DNA from 3 places in the Paenibacillus sp. P36 genome. Region 3 is predicted to be linked to each of the others. Evidence: riboswitches for the same ligand, from Rfam matches in the RefSeq annotation. Region 3 holds a riboswitch; each other region holds the start of a gene.

Region 1 (4,179 bases), 1.1 Mb from region 3:
TCCTATTTATGAACAGTATGCCCTGCAATTCAATGGAATGATGGAGCGGGACGCAAATTGGTGGAACAATCGATATTTTAAAAACAAAAAAGGTACGGTAGCCCTCTATGTTAATGCCAAGGGTGAACGGACGGGGTACGTCTTTTATCAAGTAAAAGAGTATACGGCGACCATTCATGAGATGGTGTTTTTGGATGAAGAAACGAGACGCGGGTTATGGAAGTTCATAGCGGATCATGATTCCATGATCTCGAAGGTGGAGGTTAAAGCGCCAGCGGATGATCAGCTTCCTTTCTTGGTGCATGATCCTAAGTTCAAGCAGGAGAAAATAACGTATTTTTCGGCGCGTATTATCGATGTGGAAGCTTTCCTGAAACAGTATCGGTTTGAACCGCGCAAAGAGGTTGAGCCGATCTATTTGCGAATTTCTGATCCGCATGCGGACTGGAACGATGGCGTTTTCCAATTGCAATTCACTGGCAGCGGTGGGGAAAAAGCGGAGGTCATCAAGTTAGCTGAGGGTGAGCAACCAGCGGATGAGCGTATACTGAGCTGTAGTATTCAAACGTTGACTGCCTTATTTATGAGTTATCAAAAGGCGGGCTTTATGGCCAAAATCGAGCGGCTTCAAGGCTCGCAGGAACTGGTTACTCGGTTGGAAGCGGCAATTCCGCAGCGTACGACGTATTTGGCGGATTTCTTTTAGGATTCGGTCCCGGTGTTCCGGGGCCGTTTTTTGTTAGTGCGCTTTCTCTCGGAAATTTCAGCCTAGAACGAGGGAATAGAGGACTCCAGTTCCCCTCGCTGGATCAGAAGCGAGCTTTTCAAACAAATAGCGGACTGTAGTTTCGCTGAGAGGTCTTCGTGCGGGCTTCACTCGCACTGCATTTGCACAGCACACGCATCGCACATCCCCCGACCTATAAGGGAACTGTGGGGCTCTATTTCAGGGGATTGAGTGTTTTGTAAGCAAATAACTCGGCGCAGGAGCAAGATACAAGCAACGGCTAGCATCCTGATATTCACGGGCTGTTCGTCAAAATTAAAAAACCCGTGATTATCACGGGTTTAGTTTGTACACTTTTACAGTTTGGAAGCCGAATTTGCGTAAGGACTGCTGGGAGCCTGGAATGTAAATGTCAATGCGTTTGCCTTTGATGGAACCACCGGTATCCGTTGCATAAGCATACATGCCGCCTTTTGGCAGGCCGTTGAAATCATAACCTTCTATATAGAGCTTAGATCCAAGTGGAATAACCGATGGATCTACAGCGACGGTTCCGATTCCTAATGGATTCCCCATATAGTCCAATGCTCCAAAGCCTCCATTTTCAGAAGGATCAGCGGAGTAAGCTGTTGACTCAAATAGCTCATAATCAGGTGCGTGATGATTGCCGTCTTTACTTAAAATCGCTAGATTGCTGCTTGCATCCCACTGAACGGGAATGTCGGAAGCATTGCTTAAGAACCGAAGCGGCACGTAGACACGTCCGTTTTGGAACTCAGCGTGTGTGTCCATCTCGACAGGAGTGCTATCGATTTCGGCCTCTTTTTGACCTGACACCAAGGAAATAGAATGCTTGTCATTGTTCAGTGTGACTTTAATTGCGTCGCCTTCCTTTTGCCATTGTACATCATAACCCAGTTTCTCAGTTACGAAACGGATCGGTACTTGTGTAGCGTGGTTGTCATCCAAATAAGGCTGGGCATCCGGAAATTGAACCAGGTCATCGTTGACTTGCACTTTCACGTCCATACTCGCGGCTTGTGCATAAGCATGTCCCGAAAATGGGGAAAGAAAGCCTCCTGCCAAAACTGTGAAGGACACAGCAAGGCACGCTAACCCTTTTGTAAACATATTCAATTGGTAATCCTCCTTCAAAATGAGCCTCCGAGGTTAGTTGACGGGTTCGGGAAGAAGGTTCTCCCTAGTCTGCTCTGCGTACAGAGCAAATATTCACCCCATGTAAATCGTCCCCCGTACCGGCACTTTGTCTGTGCACCGGACTCGGCTTCAAATATTCTATCATTGATAGAATAATGGAAACAACGCCCAAAATATGGTTAAAGGTCTTAGACCATACTGGACTTAGGTCTAGGTACAAAAACAGTCGGGAGTCCGTTTTGACGTGAATCCATTTCGGCTACGATAGTAGCAAGAAGATTACGCGAAGGGCGGTGCAATAGTGAGCATGAATCGATCAAAAAGTTGGGCGCTCATTCTGATAGCAGTTGGCTTTCTCATTTGTATGCATCAAGTTGGCATGCATTTTCATGTCATGGGACTGCTGGTTCCTGTGGCGATGGTGGGGCTTGGTTATGTGGGGATAACTCATGGCAAGAAGATGGGATGGCTGATTTTTGGCATTGGCGCTTTGATATTAATTACAAAATTATCTGGATTCCTAGCGATTGTGTTTGCAGTGTGGTTAATGTATTACGGCTATCGCATGCTAAAAAAACCAAACGATTCGGCGGAGTTCAGACTTTAATCAACAGGAACATAGGGGGTGTGGATGATGAGCGTATTTGATCGAATTGGTAAAATGGCCGATATGGCCTGGCAGGAGGCAGCAAGCAAGCTGGACCTGCATGAACGGGGAGGCGGCCACTCCAGCCATTCCAGCCACGCTGGACACGCGGGAGCATCGCGCGGCATAGCCGAGCTGGAGGAGCGCTACGAGGAGGCGCTGCAGCGTACGATTGAGCTGCGCAAGCAAAGCGTCGACGCGCAGGAGATGGCGCAGCTGCGCGCCGAGCAGGCCGAGCTGGCCATGCGCGCAGGCGACGAAGAGCTGGCGCGCATGGCGCTGCAAGAGAAGCTGCGCTTGGAAGCAGCCTGCGCGCAGTACCGCGCGCAGTACGCGAGCAGCCAGGACGTCTGCCTGGCGCTCGCAGACGAGCTGGCGGCGCTGCGTGCCGGCCGCACAGCAGGAACAGGACAGCCGCGAAGCGGGCTGTCCAAGGAAGAAGCTCGCGAAGCATTGCGCGAGCTGGAAGCGACCGGCCGCGAGCTCGGCCGGGAAGCGCTGCAGGGCTTGCGCGTGGCGGGGCGCGTGTCGAAAGAGACGCTGAAGGAGGCCGGCAGCAACCTCAAGCAAGAGATGCGCAAGCTTCAGCAGGATTGGCGCGACAAGAAATAAGCCTCGCGTGATTGTACTGCGCTGCGCACAGTATGCGGCGCAGTCGGGTTCCGGCCTCCATTCCTCATGCTAGAGCCTTGCTGGGCAAGGATTTGCATCTTGGAGGCTGTCCATTCTTATGGTATGCTAGGAATCTATATGAACGAATTAATCGGCAGCCAGAGGAGGTGCAGCGATGGGCGAAGAAACTAAAAACAACCGCAACCGGAATACAGCTCTTGTGCTGATTGGCGCCGGTCTTTTTTTGCTTCTGGATCATACGATAGGCTTTTTCCCCATTCTTGCGATAATCCTCGTCTTGCTGGGCATTCATCGGGTCCGTTCCCGCAAAGAGCGCAAAGGTTTTGTGCTCATCGGAGTAGGGGCTGTGATTCTGTTTGGTGATCATATTACGATTGTTTTATCTATCGTTTTGATTTCATTAGGATTCTTTTTCATACGGTCCAAGCAAGTGCATAAAGATGACACCTATATTCAGAAGCAGAAGCTGATGGACAGCGTTCGCTTGGGGCGTGAGCCTTGGATCATGCGCAATAGTTCAACGTGGTACATTATCGGGGAGACGTATATCGATCTCTCGCTTGCCATACTGGAGCAAAAGGAAACAACGCTTATTCTGCAAGGTGTGATAGGCGATGTAGATATAAAGGTACCAGATGATATTGGCGTCTCCGTAGGAGCATCCGTTACATTTGGCCAAATTCAAGTTGCAAGTGAGCGTGAATCAGGCGTAATGAACAAATTACAGTGGCAATCGTCCAATTATGAGAGCTGCGACCACCGCGTGAAACTTGTGCTTTCGTATATTGTAGGAGATATTAAAATTAAAGTGATGTAACGTCTAGAGGAGGTTCAGCGCATATTGGACGGCTATAAACGCAGATTAACAAATATGATATGGCGCAGTATGGCTGAATCGATTATTTTTAGTTTTTTTGTATTTGGCGCTATCATCTATTTCATGAACTCAAACAATCTAATCACACCATTTACGAGCTGGCAAGAAGGTGTGAAATTCGTTTTCATGGCCATCGTG
Region 2 (4,179 bases), 790 kb from region 3:
GGATACAAAAGGGGAAGTTGTAGATTAGGCTGCCAGTATGATTCGGTGGCCTCACACCCTCAGGTGAGCGGAAAAGTATCGTGAAGCGTTGGCTAAAGAGGTGGAACGGAGTACTTGGAATCAGATTGAATTAAAGTGAGTTGCCGCGTATTAAACGCGGCTATTCTTTTTTCTAAAGTTATATAATTCGAGTTGATTTCTAACGGAAGTGATGAGCAGATGGCTTTTCCATATTTCATTGACAATGCTCTTAGGATCGTGCGGTCCCTTGTCGCCAAACATATTGAACATCAACATGAGAGTAAGTTTATTGTCGGGAGTTTCTTCGCAAGAGATGCTCTCGTTCATCGAACCGTCCTGGTCGTAGTCAACGTCTGCACCGAATAACAAGCTGATTGTTGGCGTTTTCGAACCAAGAGAATTGCCGAACCATATTTTCACACACCTGACTTCAACTGGCCTGTAACGAACAATCGGTATATGTGCTTCTTTTCCGTCACTTTTTCATCCGTATAGTGAAATTCCATGTGACGTTTTTTACACTCCAGGGGGATAGTAATAAGGCGGCGGTTTAATCCAGCCACGCTTTCTCATTAATGATCGGTAAGGAGCACTGAATTGCAAGAGCCTGCTCATTGACCTGAGCAAAATAATGGTGACATCGGTTCTTAAACCCTGTGAAACCCCTTGCCCACACAAGGCGATACAAGCTGTTATTTTGCCAATGATGAGATTGGCTATTTCATCGTCTGTAAATTTTACGCCAAGAGGAATTTGGTTAGATTCGGAATCCGGTTTTTCCGCTGACACAGAGGGCAATGGAACGCCTTCCTTGATCAAAAAATCCCTGACCATTTCAATATCTTGTAGTGATTCATGAACCGCGTTCTCGACAGCATGCCTTAATTCAGCATCGGTAGTCGTATTTAATGCGATTTTATAGATAACCTGTCCCTCTTCATAGATGGTAAGAAGTGTCCATAATGTCATTACTTCACCTACATGCAACGGTGGTACTGGCTCTTCATCCAATAACGAGCCCAAGACACTCTTAATCGCGTCCCAGAATGTTGTCATATTTGGAAACACCTCCAATAACAACTATCCCCTAGAATAGTGAAGATTATACGCGCCTATACATTTGAAGTATATTTTGGATTTATATAAGTTTCCTTTGAGTCATCAAAGTATTAAGAAATTATATTGGGAAATGAAGTCATTCACACCACTTAGTATTTCGATGAGAATTAAATACGTTGATATGTAGGCAGTTTAAGATGAACTAAAACAGCAACAAGTTCTTGGACTTTATTTCCAAGACTTCCGCCAAAAGCGATGGCTCCCACTTTACCGATGGGAAAACCAAACGATATCATTGCACAGTAAATTATCAATGAACAAGGATGCTGAAACTGTGGCAAGAAAGGGTTATCCTCAACGTCCAAAATGGCTATGGATCGAGAAATAGTGCCAAGTCCAATTTCTTCGTTCAAACCAATAATCGCTACTTTTTTATTATTTTGCTGATACGTCATAACAGTTTTTGCAACAGCGGTTAGGGCAGAATGATTCCAAACGTGGGAGGAAGGAAAATCAATAATGATAGTTTGTGGCTAAAAATTATTTTGGATTTTTATAGTAATGAAAATCTTCGTTTGATGTTTGACGAATACAACATTGTTGTGTAATATAAAACTACGCTTAATTTCCGGATTGATAAATTCTGGAAAGCGGGGGAACCAATTTTCTGGGGCGAATCTTTAAGTAGGGAACCATCTTTCCCGAGCCCGGCAGCTAACCTCGTCAGCAGTGGATGGGTCAGCTTTTTATTATGCAAATAATTGCATTTTTGACCCGTAGAACGGGTCTTCTTGTTTAATTAGGCCTGTTTTGAAGGATTGAATCGTATTTATTTTACGATTTACACCCTCATACGGGTCTATTTTATTTGTCTTATTACACCCATCCATGACCATATATAGCAAAGGAGGTTATCGTTTTAGAATCATTAACCACCCTTAAACATCTAATAGCAGCTTTTCAAGGAGGATCATCGATGGCACAGCCGAAATACATTACCGATATTGATAAAATCACGGAGATTCCAGAGCAGGAACGAAGTAAACTGAAAGCAATTACGGAAAAGTTCGTATTTCGTGTGAATGATTATTACTTGAATTTGATTGATTGGTCTGACCCGAGCGATCCGATAAAAAAGCTAATCATCCCTAATGAAGGGGAACTATCGGAGTATGGACGTTGGGATGCTTCTGATGAAGACACAAACTATGTTGTCCCTGGTTGCCAACATAAATATAAAACAACGGCATTATTACTAGTTTCTGAAGTTTGCGGAGCCTATTGCCGATATTGCTTCCGCAAAAGGCTGTTTCGAAATGACGTGAATGAAGCAGTTGCAAACGTTGATCCCGGATTGGCATATATTGAAAACCACCCTGAAATTAATAATGTATTGCTGACGGGCGGAGATAGTTTAATCCTAGCAACATCGAAACTCAGAAAAATAATTGAGCGATTACGTGAAATTGATCATGTGAAAATTATTCGATTGGGCTCTAAAATTCCTGTTTTTAACCCCATGAGGATTTATGAAGACGAAGCTTTACTTGAACTTATAAGAACATATTCTACAGTCGATAAGCGTATTTATGTGATGGCACATATTAATCATCCAAGAGAAATTACAAAAGAAGCAAAAAGGGCTTTCGAAGCTTTACATAACGCAGGAGCAATCGTTGTCAATCAGACCCCTGTACTTAAAGGAATTAACGATGATCCCTTCGTTTTGGCTGAGTTGCTTGATAAGTTATCTTGGGCAGGAGTAACACCGTATTACTTTTTTATTAACCGTCCTGTTGCCGGTAATCGAGAATTTGTATTACCACTAGAAAGAGTATACCGGTTAGTTGAAAGTGCGAAGTCCTTAACATCTGGTCTTGGAAAAAGAGTGCGATTATCCATGAGTCATACGTCAGGTAAAATTGAAATACTAGCGATTGAGGGTGGCAAGGCATACTTAAAATATCATCAGTCTCGAGATAACGAATATGGGAAATTTATGGTGCTGGATTGCCCTGCTGACGCAGCATGGTTCGATGATCTGCCCGGAAGTGAGTATCTATGGAATAGGCCAAAGAAAATAGCAGCCGATGTTATCTCTGCGAATGATCTTCCGGACTTGCCTCTGCATTAACACAAAAGAATGATGAGGTTAAACTTGGAGGAGTCTGTCAATTAAGGGGCTCCTCTTGTTTTTTTAGGCGTACAAAAAGTGTTCAAGAACTTTTGGAGGTAAGTCATGCTAACCATATACGCGATGTTAGAAGAAATTCAAAAAAGAATCGATTACTTAAAATCTAAGGAAATTGAATATAAGAAGGTAAATAATGTAAGCGGTCGGCTAAATACCAAAACAAGACGGCAAGAATTACAGTGGCTAGTGGGTACTATTTGTGGAGAACATGCTGTTGAAAAAAAGACAGATGGGATTGAATCATTATGATTATGAAAACAAAAGAAGGTAAGATCATCGAAATTCTGTTCAAAGATGAACATATTTTAGTATATGTGATGATGGGTGGAAGCGGCCTATGAATGAGTTGAAAGAACCGACCATGAGAGATGTACAAACAAAACGTAAGCTTGAAAATCCAACTGATAAATTGAAGTGGAGATAATGAACCACGAATATACACATAATAGCAACAAGGCTCATCATAGGAGGTTTCAATGATCCACTACTGGCTTGTACTGCTCGGAATCGCAGTTGCGATCGCTTATGTAGCAGATAAAATAAAACAACCGTATCCAACATTACTTGTTGTTGCAGGGCTTTTGCTTGGTATTTTTCCCATTAATGCTCTTAATGAATTTAAAACCTATGTGTCTTCGGATCATGTCTTTCAAACGGCCGTGATTTTAATTTTCTTATCGGCGCTAATCGGAGATGCTGCACTTAAGCTTCCTTTTGGAGAGATTAAGGAAAACAAACGTCCGATATTATTACTGGCGTTATTAGGAACGTTTATGACATTTATTCTGGTAGCCGGGCTTTCATATTTCTTATTGGGCCTGGACTTACAAAAGTCGCTTGTCTTTGGCGCATTGATGGCAGCCACAGACCCGGTCTCCGTATTAACGATCTTTAAGTCAATGGGT
Region 3 (4,179 bases):
TGCAGGTAACCCATGGATTCCTTCATATAATGTTCAAATCTCTTCTGCCATAGGGCACGGGTATCCATGTCCATCGCCTTCATACCAATTCTCCTTTTACAAGCTTATAAAAGATGTCGTCCAATGACGCTTGCTGGAGTCCTGTCTGCTGACGTAATTCGACTAAATCGCCTTGGGCGACCATATGTCCTTTGTGCAGGACGACATAGTTATCGCAATATTTTTCAATCGTAGACAAAATATGCGAGGATATGAGAAATGACGCGCCGCGTCGCTTCATTTTGACCATCAACTCGAGCAATGAGCGGATGGCTAGCGGATCGAGCCCGAGAAAAGGCTCGTCAATGATGTAGAGAGAAGGTTCGATCAGGAATGCATTCATGATCATGACCTTTTGCTTCATCCCTTTGGATAAATGGCTTGCGAAAGACTTGAGCTTGTCCTGCATGTGGAACTGCTCGAGCAGCGCTTGTGAGCGGGAGAGATAGTCATCCTTCGTTAAGCCGTAAGCCATGGCAGTTAACTCCAGATGCTCACGAATCGTAAGCTCTTCATATAGCTCTGGACTTTCAGGCACATAAGCGTAAGTGGCACGGTAAGGCAGCGGATCTTCGGCCAGCGTCAAACCGTTAATTTTTATAGAACCCCTTTGTGGTTGAAGCAGTCCAAGGATGTTCTTGATGGTCGTACTTTTTCCTGCGCCGTTCAAACCAATTAATCCCATCATTTCACCTTGACGGATGGAAAATGTGAGGTCGTGAAGAACGGGTTTATTTGGTAAATATCCCCCGAATAAAGCGTCAACTTGTAATATGGGACCCATCTCAGTGCCTCCCTAAATAGCTAATTATTGGAATTTATATACGTGTTTCATACCTGATAATTATAAACAAATTTAGTTTCGAAGCCTAGTTTAAGAGTGAAAACACGAAGAAACTTAGTATTCGTACGTTATAATGAGTTAAATGTAGATAAAAGGTGGTTTTATTTCGAAAATAAGCTATTTTTAATCGATTTAGCCCTTTTTAGTAGGTGTTAATCCCTTTACAGGCAGAGATTAACAGCGTAATATACTTTTCATAATAACTTAATAACCAATTTGCCATTTTTCCATTCGCTGAGTTCCAATTATGGGAACGGGGGAACCACTGTTAGCTTATAAAGCGGCATCGCTGACGAAGTGAACAGAGTGAGTAACAGGGGTGAATCTTGGACGTTGAACGGAAGTTTACGTCTGAGTAGGGCGACTCTCACGTCCGAATCCGTCAGCTAACCTCGTAAGCGTAAGAGAGGTAACGATTGTCGTGCGTGCTATTTGTGTATTTTTACTATGCAAACTAAGCCAGCGAGAAGAGTCCTCTTCTTGCTGGCTTTTTGTCCCCATAAGGACCTTTAACTGTTTCGGACGACTAATCGTAACCCGGAATTCATAGGATGATGAATAGCAAAGCGGGGTGGGACGACCAGAACGCAGTTGTTTCCAAACAACTGCCGATGGACGACACGTTAAGTTAAATTAAAAACCTTAGTCGCGTCAAATTTAATCATGCTGTAACCTGGCGGCGAGGCTTTGAAGGAGGACCGAAGAAGTGGGCAGTATCTCTTTTAGCGAGACCCATGTAAAACGATCATCCAGCATGTCCTTCGCATTGCGATGGAAGCATGAAAACTTGCGTTTGATTTTAAGCCTGGCTATAATCTCAATCGCAATGACTTTCATGTTTTTGGTGTTGTTGTACGGTACGGCTACCAAGAGCGTATCCGTGGTTGTGAATGGACAAGAAACCGTTGTGCATACGAAGCAATGGGTCCTGCAACGCCTACTGGATGAACAAGCCATAACGATTGGTGAACACGATGAAATATCTGCAGACCCTACGGCTACAATCAAGGGCGGGGACAAATTCGTCATCGAACACGCTTCTCCAATTCAATTGACTGCTGATGGAAAGACCACCACTGTTTACACAACTGCAAGAACGGTTGAAAGTGCATTGCAACGTTTACATATTGCACTTGGGGAGCACGATAAGCTGACTCCCGAACCGACAGCCTCTTTGGGATCAGGCGATGAAATCAAAATCGTCCGTGTGAAAAAAGAGACGGAAGAAGTAACAGAGCCGATTGCATTCGACACGGAAAAGAAAAATGATGCATCGTTGCTTAAGGGTAAAGAGCAGGTCGTTCAAGAAGGTAAAGAGGGCGTACTTCTGAAAAAGAAAGAGAAGACTTACGAAGATGGCGTATTAGTTGCAGAAGCTGTTGTAGGTCAAGAAGTACAGGAACAAAGCGTTAAAAAAGTTGTGTCCGTTGGCACGAAAAATCCCGTTGTCGTTCTATCGGCATCATCCCCTAGTGTGGATGAGGTTTCTAAGAATGGTGTAACATTCGGGTATAAACAAATCCTCAAGAACGTGAAGCTCACGGCTTATTCAGCGGGAGCGGATTCGACAGGCAAAGCCGAAGGTTCTCCTGGGTATGGGAAGACCTATACAGGAACGACAGTTACTGAGGGCAGAACGATTGCGGTAGATCCGAAAGTTATCCCACTGGGATGGTGGGTTTACATTGAGGGCGTTGGCTTCCGTCGTGCTGAAGACATTGGCAGCGGTGTGAAAGGCCAAATGATCGATGTTTACTTTGAAGATCATGGCTATGCTAATAAATTCGGAACGAAACAAGGATATACGGTCTATGTCGTAGGACCGAAAAAGCCGTCTGAAAATTAACGTGTAAACGTCTGTTTCAGCGGGAACAATGTCAATATACGTTGCCAGGCAAGCAGCCTGGGCGAAAGAAGAGGGAATCCCTCTTCTTTTTCTGCGTACTGGGAAGGGAACCGATTATGATTAAAGAAGTCATCGTCGTTGAAGGCAAAGACGATACGGCCGCTATTCGCCGAGCTGTCGAGGCGGATACGATAGAGACAGGCGGCTCAGCCATCGGGCAAGCCGTATTGAAGCGAATAGCCCTCGCGCAGCAGCGCAGAGGCGTCATTATATTTACGGATCCGGATCACGCAGGTGAGCGGATACGGAAGATTGTGGCAGCCAAGGTACCGGGCTGCAAGCATGCCTTCATCACGCAGGCGCAGGCCGAGTATAAGGGCGACATCGGCGTCGAGAACGCAGCGCCGGAGATTGTCCGTGAGGCGCTCCAGAACCTGCGGACAGAGTACGACGGGGCTGTCTCGCAGCTTACTATGGAGGATCTCATAGCTGCAGGGTTGATCGTTCATCCGGAAGCGGCTTCCCGGAGGCTCGTCGTTGGCAATGCCCTTGGCATCGGCTACTGCAATGGCAAACAATTTTATAAGCGATGTGCGATGTTCCAGATCTCGCGTGAGGAATTTGAGGCAGCCTTGGAGCATCTGGAACCGAAGATATAGGGAAAGTGAAGTAAGGTGTGACAGTGGAATTCAGGATTTAGAACCTATAGATAAATGAGGGCTACATAATGACTATACCCGGCAATGAAGTGATTGTAACAGCGGAAGATGTTGCAACACCCAGTAAAACGAAACAAATTATAAAAAAGCACAATCTTGTGCTCAAAAAGAGTCTGGGTCAGAACTTCCTGATCGACCAGAACATCTTGGGCAAGATCGTTTCGGCTGCGGAGCTTGGGCCTAACAAAGGCGCGCTGGAAGTCGGCCCTGGCATCGGGGCGCTCACCCAGCAGCTGGCCAAGCTCGCAGGGCGCGTCTTGGCCGTGGAGATCGATCAGCGTCTCCTGCCTATTCTAGGCGAGACGCTGGAGCCTTATCCCCACGCGAGTGTCGTGCATGGCGATATTTTGAAGACGGACCTGCCGGAGTTGTTCCGGCAGCATTTTGACGGGCTGGATGGCGTCAGTGTCGTCGCCAATCTGCCCTACTACATCACGACGCCGATCATTATGAAGCTTCTCGAAGAGAAGCTTCCCTTGGAGAACATCGTCGTGATGATTCAAAAAGAGGTGGCCGACCGCATGGCGGCTCGCCCGGGCACCAAAGATTACGGCAGCCTCAGCATTGCCGTACAGTTCCACTGCGAGCCGGAGCTTGTCACGATCGTGCCGCGCACCGTCTTTGTGCCGCAGCCGAACGTTGACTCTGCCGTCATCCGGCTGCGTGTGCGCAAAACCCCGCCGGTCGAGGTGGCGGACGTGGACTTCTTCTTCGCTGTCGTCCAGGCGTCC

What was found. Region 3 has a riboswitch for cyclic di-AMP ahead of ACKTT9_RS00975 (ubiquitin-like domain-containing protein). Riboswitches for the same ligand answer to the same signal wherever they lie in the genome.
Region 1: it holds a riboswitch for cyclic di-AMP, as region 3 does, so the genes downstream of both, ACKTT9_RS06115 (stalk domain-containing protein) here and ACKTT9_RS00975 (ubiquitin-like domain-containing protein) in region 3, are expected to answer to the same signal.
Region 2: it holds a riboswitch for cyclic di-AMP, as region 3 does, so the genes downstream of both, ACKTT9_RS04675 (KamA family radical SAM protein) here and ACKTT9_RS00975 (ubiquitin-like domain-containing protein) in region 3, are expected to answer to the same signal.

The regions. Positions count from the first base shown of each region.
Region 1 covers NZ_AP038372.1:1,320,276-1,324,454, forward strand. The annotation lists gene eis (enhanced intracellular survival protein Eis) at 1-706, shown strand, start outside; gene ACKTT9_RS06115 (stalk domain-containing protein) at 1,061-1,858, opposite strand; cyclic di-AMP (ydaO/yuaA leader) riboswitch at 1,872-2,024, opposite strand; gene ACKTT9_RS06120 (LiaF transmembrane domain-containing protein) at 2,193-2,492, shown strand; gene ACKTT9_RS06125 (PspA/IM30 family protein) at 2,517-3,143, shown strand; gene liaF (cell wall-active antibiotics response protein LiaF) at 3,319-3,981, shown strand; gene ACKTT9_RS06135 (sensor histidine kinase) at 4,006-4,179, shown strand, end outside.
Region 2 covers NZ_AP038372.1:1,007,875-1,012,053, forward strand. The annotation lists gene ACKTT9_RS04660 (hypothetical protein) at 151-441, opposite strand; gene ACKTT9_RS04665 (DUF3231 family protein) at 538-1,077, opposite strand; gene ACKTT9_RS04670 (hypothetical protein) at 1,248-1,535, opposite strand; cyclic di-AMP (ydaO/yuaA leader) riboswitch at 1,689-1,824, shown strand; gene ACKTT9_RS04675 (KamA family radical SAM protein) at 2,057-3,214, shown strand; gene ACKTT9_RS04680 (hypothetical protein) at 3,320-3,523, shown strand; gene ACKTT9_RS04685 (cation:proton antiporter) at 3,751-4,179, shown strand, end outside.
Region 3 covers NZ_AP038372.1:220,183-224,361, forward strand. The annotation lists gene ACKTT9_RS00965 (ABC transporter permease) at 1-83, opposite strand, end outside; gene ACKTT9_RS00970 (ABC transporter ATP-binding protein) at 80-823, opposite strand; cyclic di-AMP (ydaO/yuaA leader) riboswitch at 1,106-1,299, shown strand; gene ACKTT9_RS00975 (ubiquitin-like domain-containing protein) at 1,590-2,729, shown strand; gene rnmV (ribonuclease M5) at 2,846-3,388, shown strand; gene rsmA (16S rRNA (adenine(1518)-N(6)/adenine(1519)-N(6))-dimethyltransferase RsmA) at 3,457-4,179, shown strand, end outside.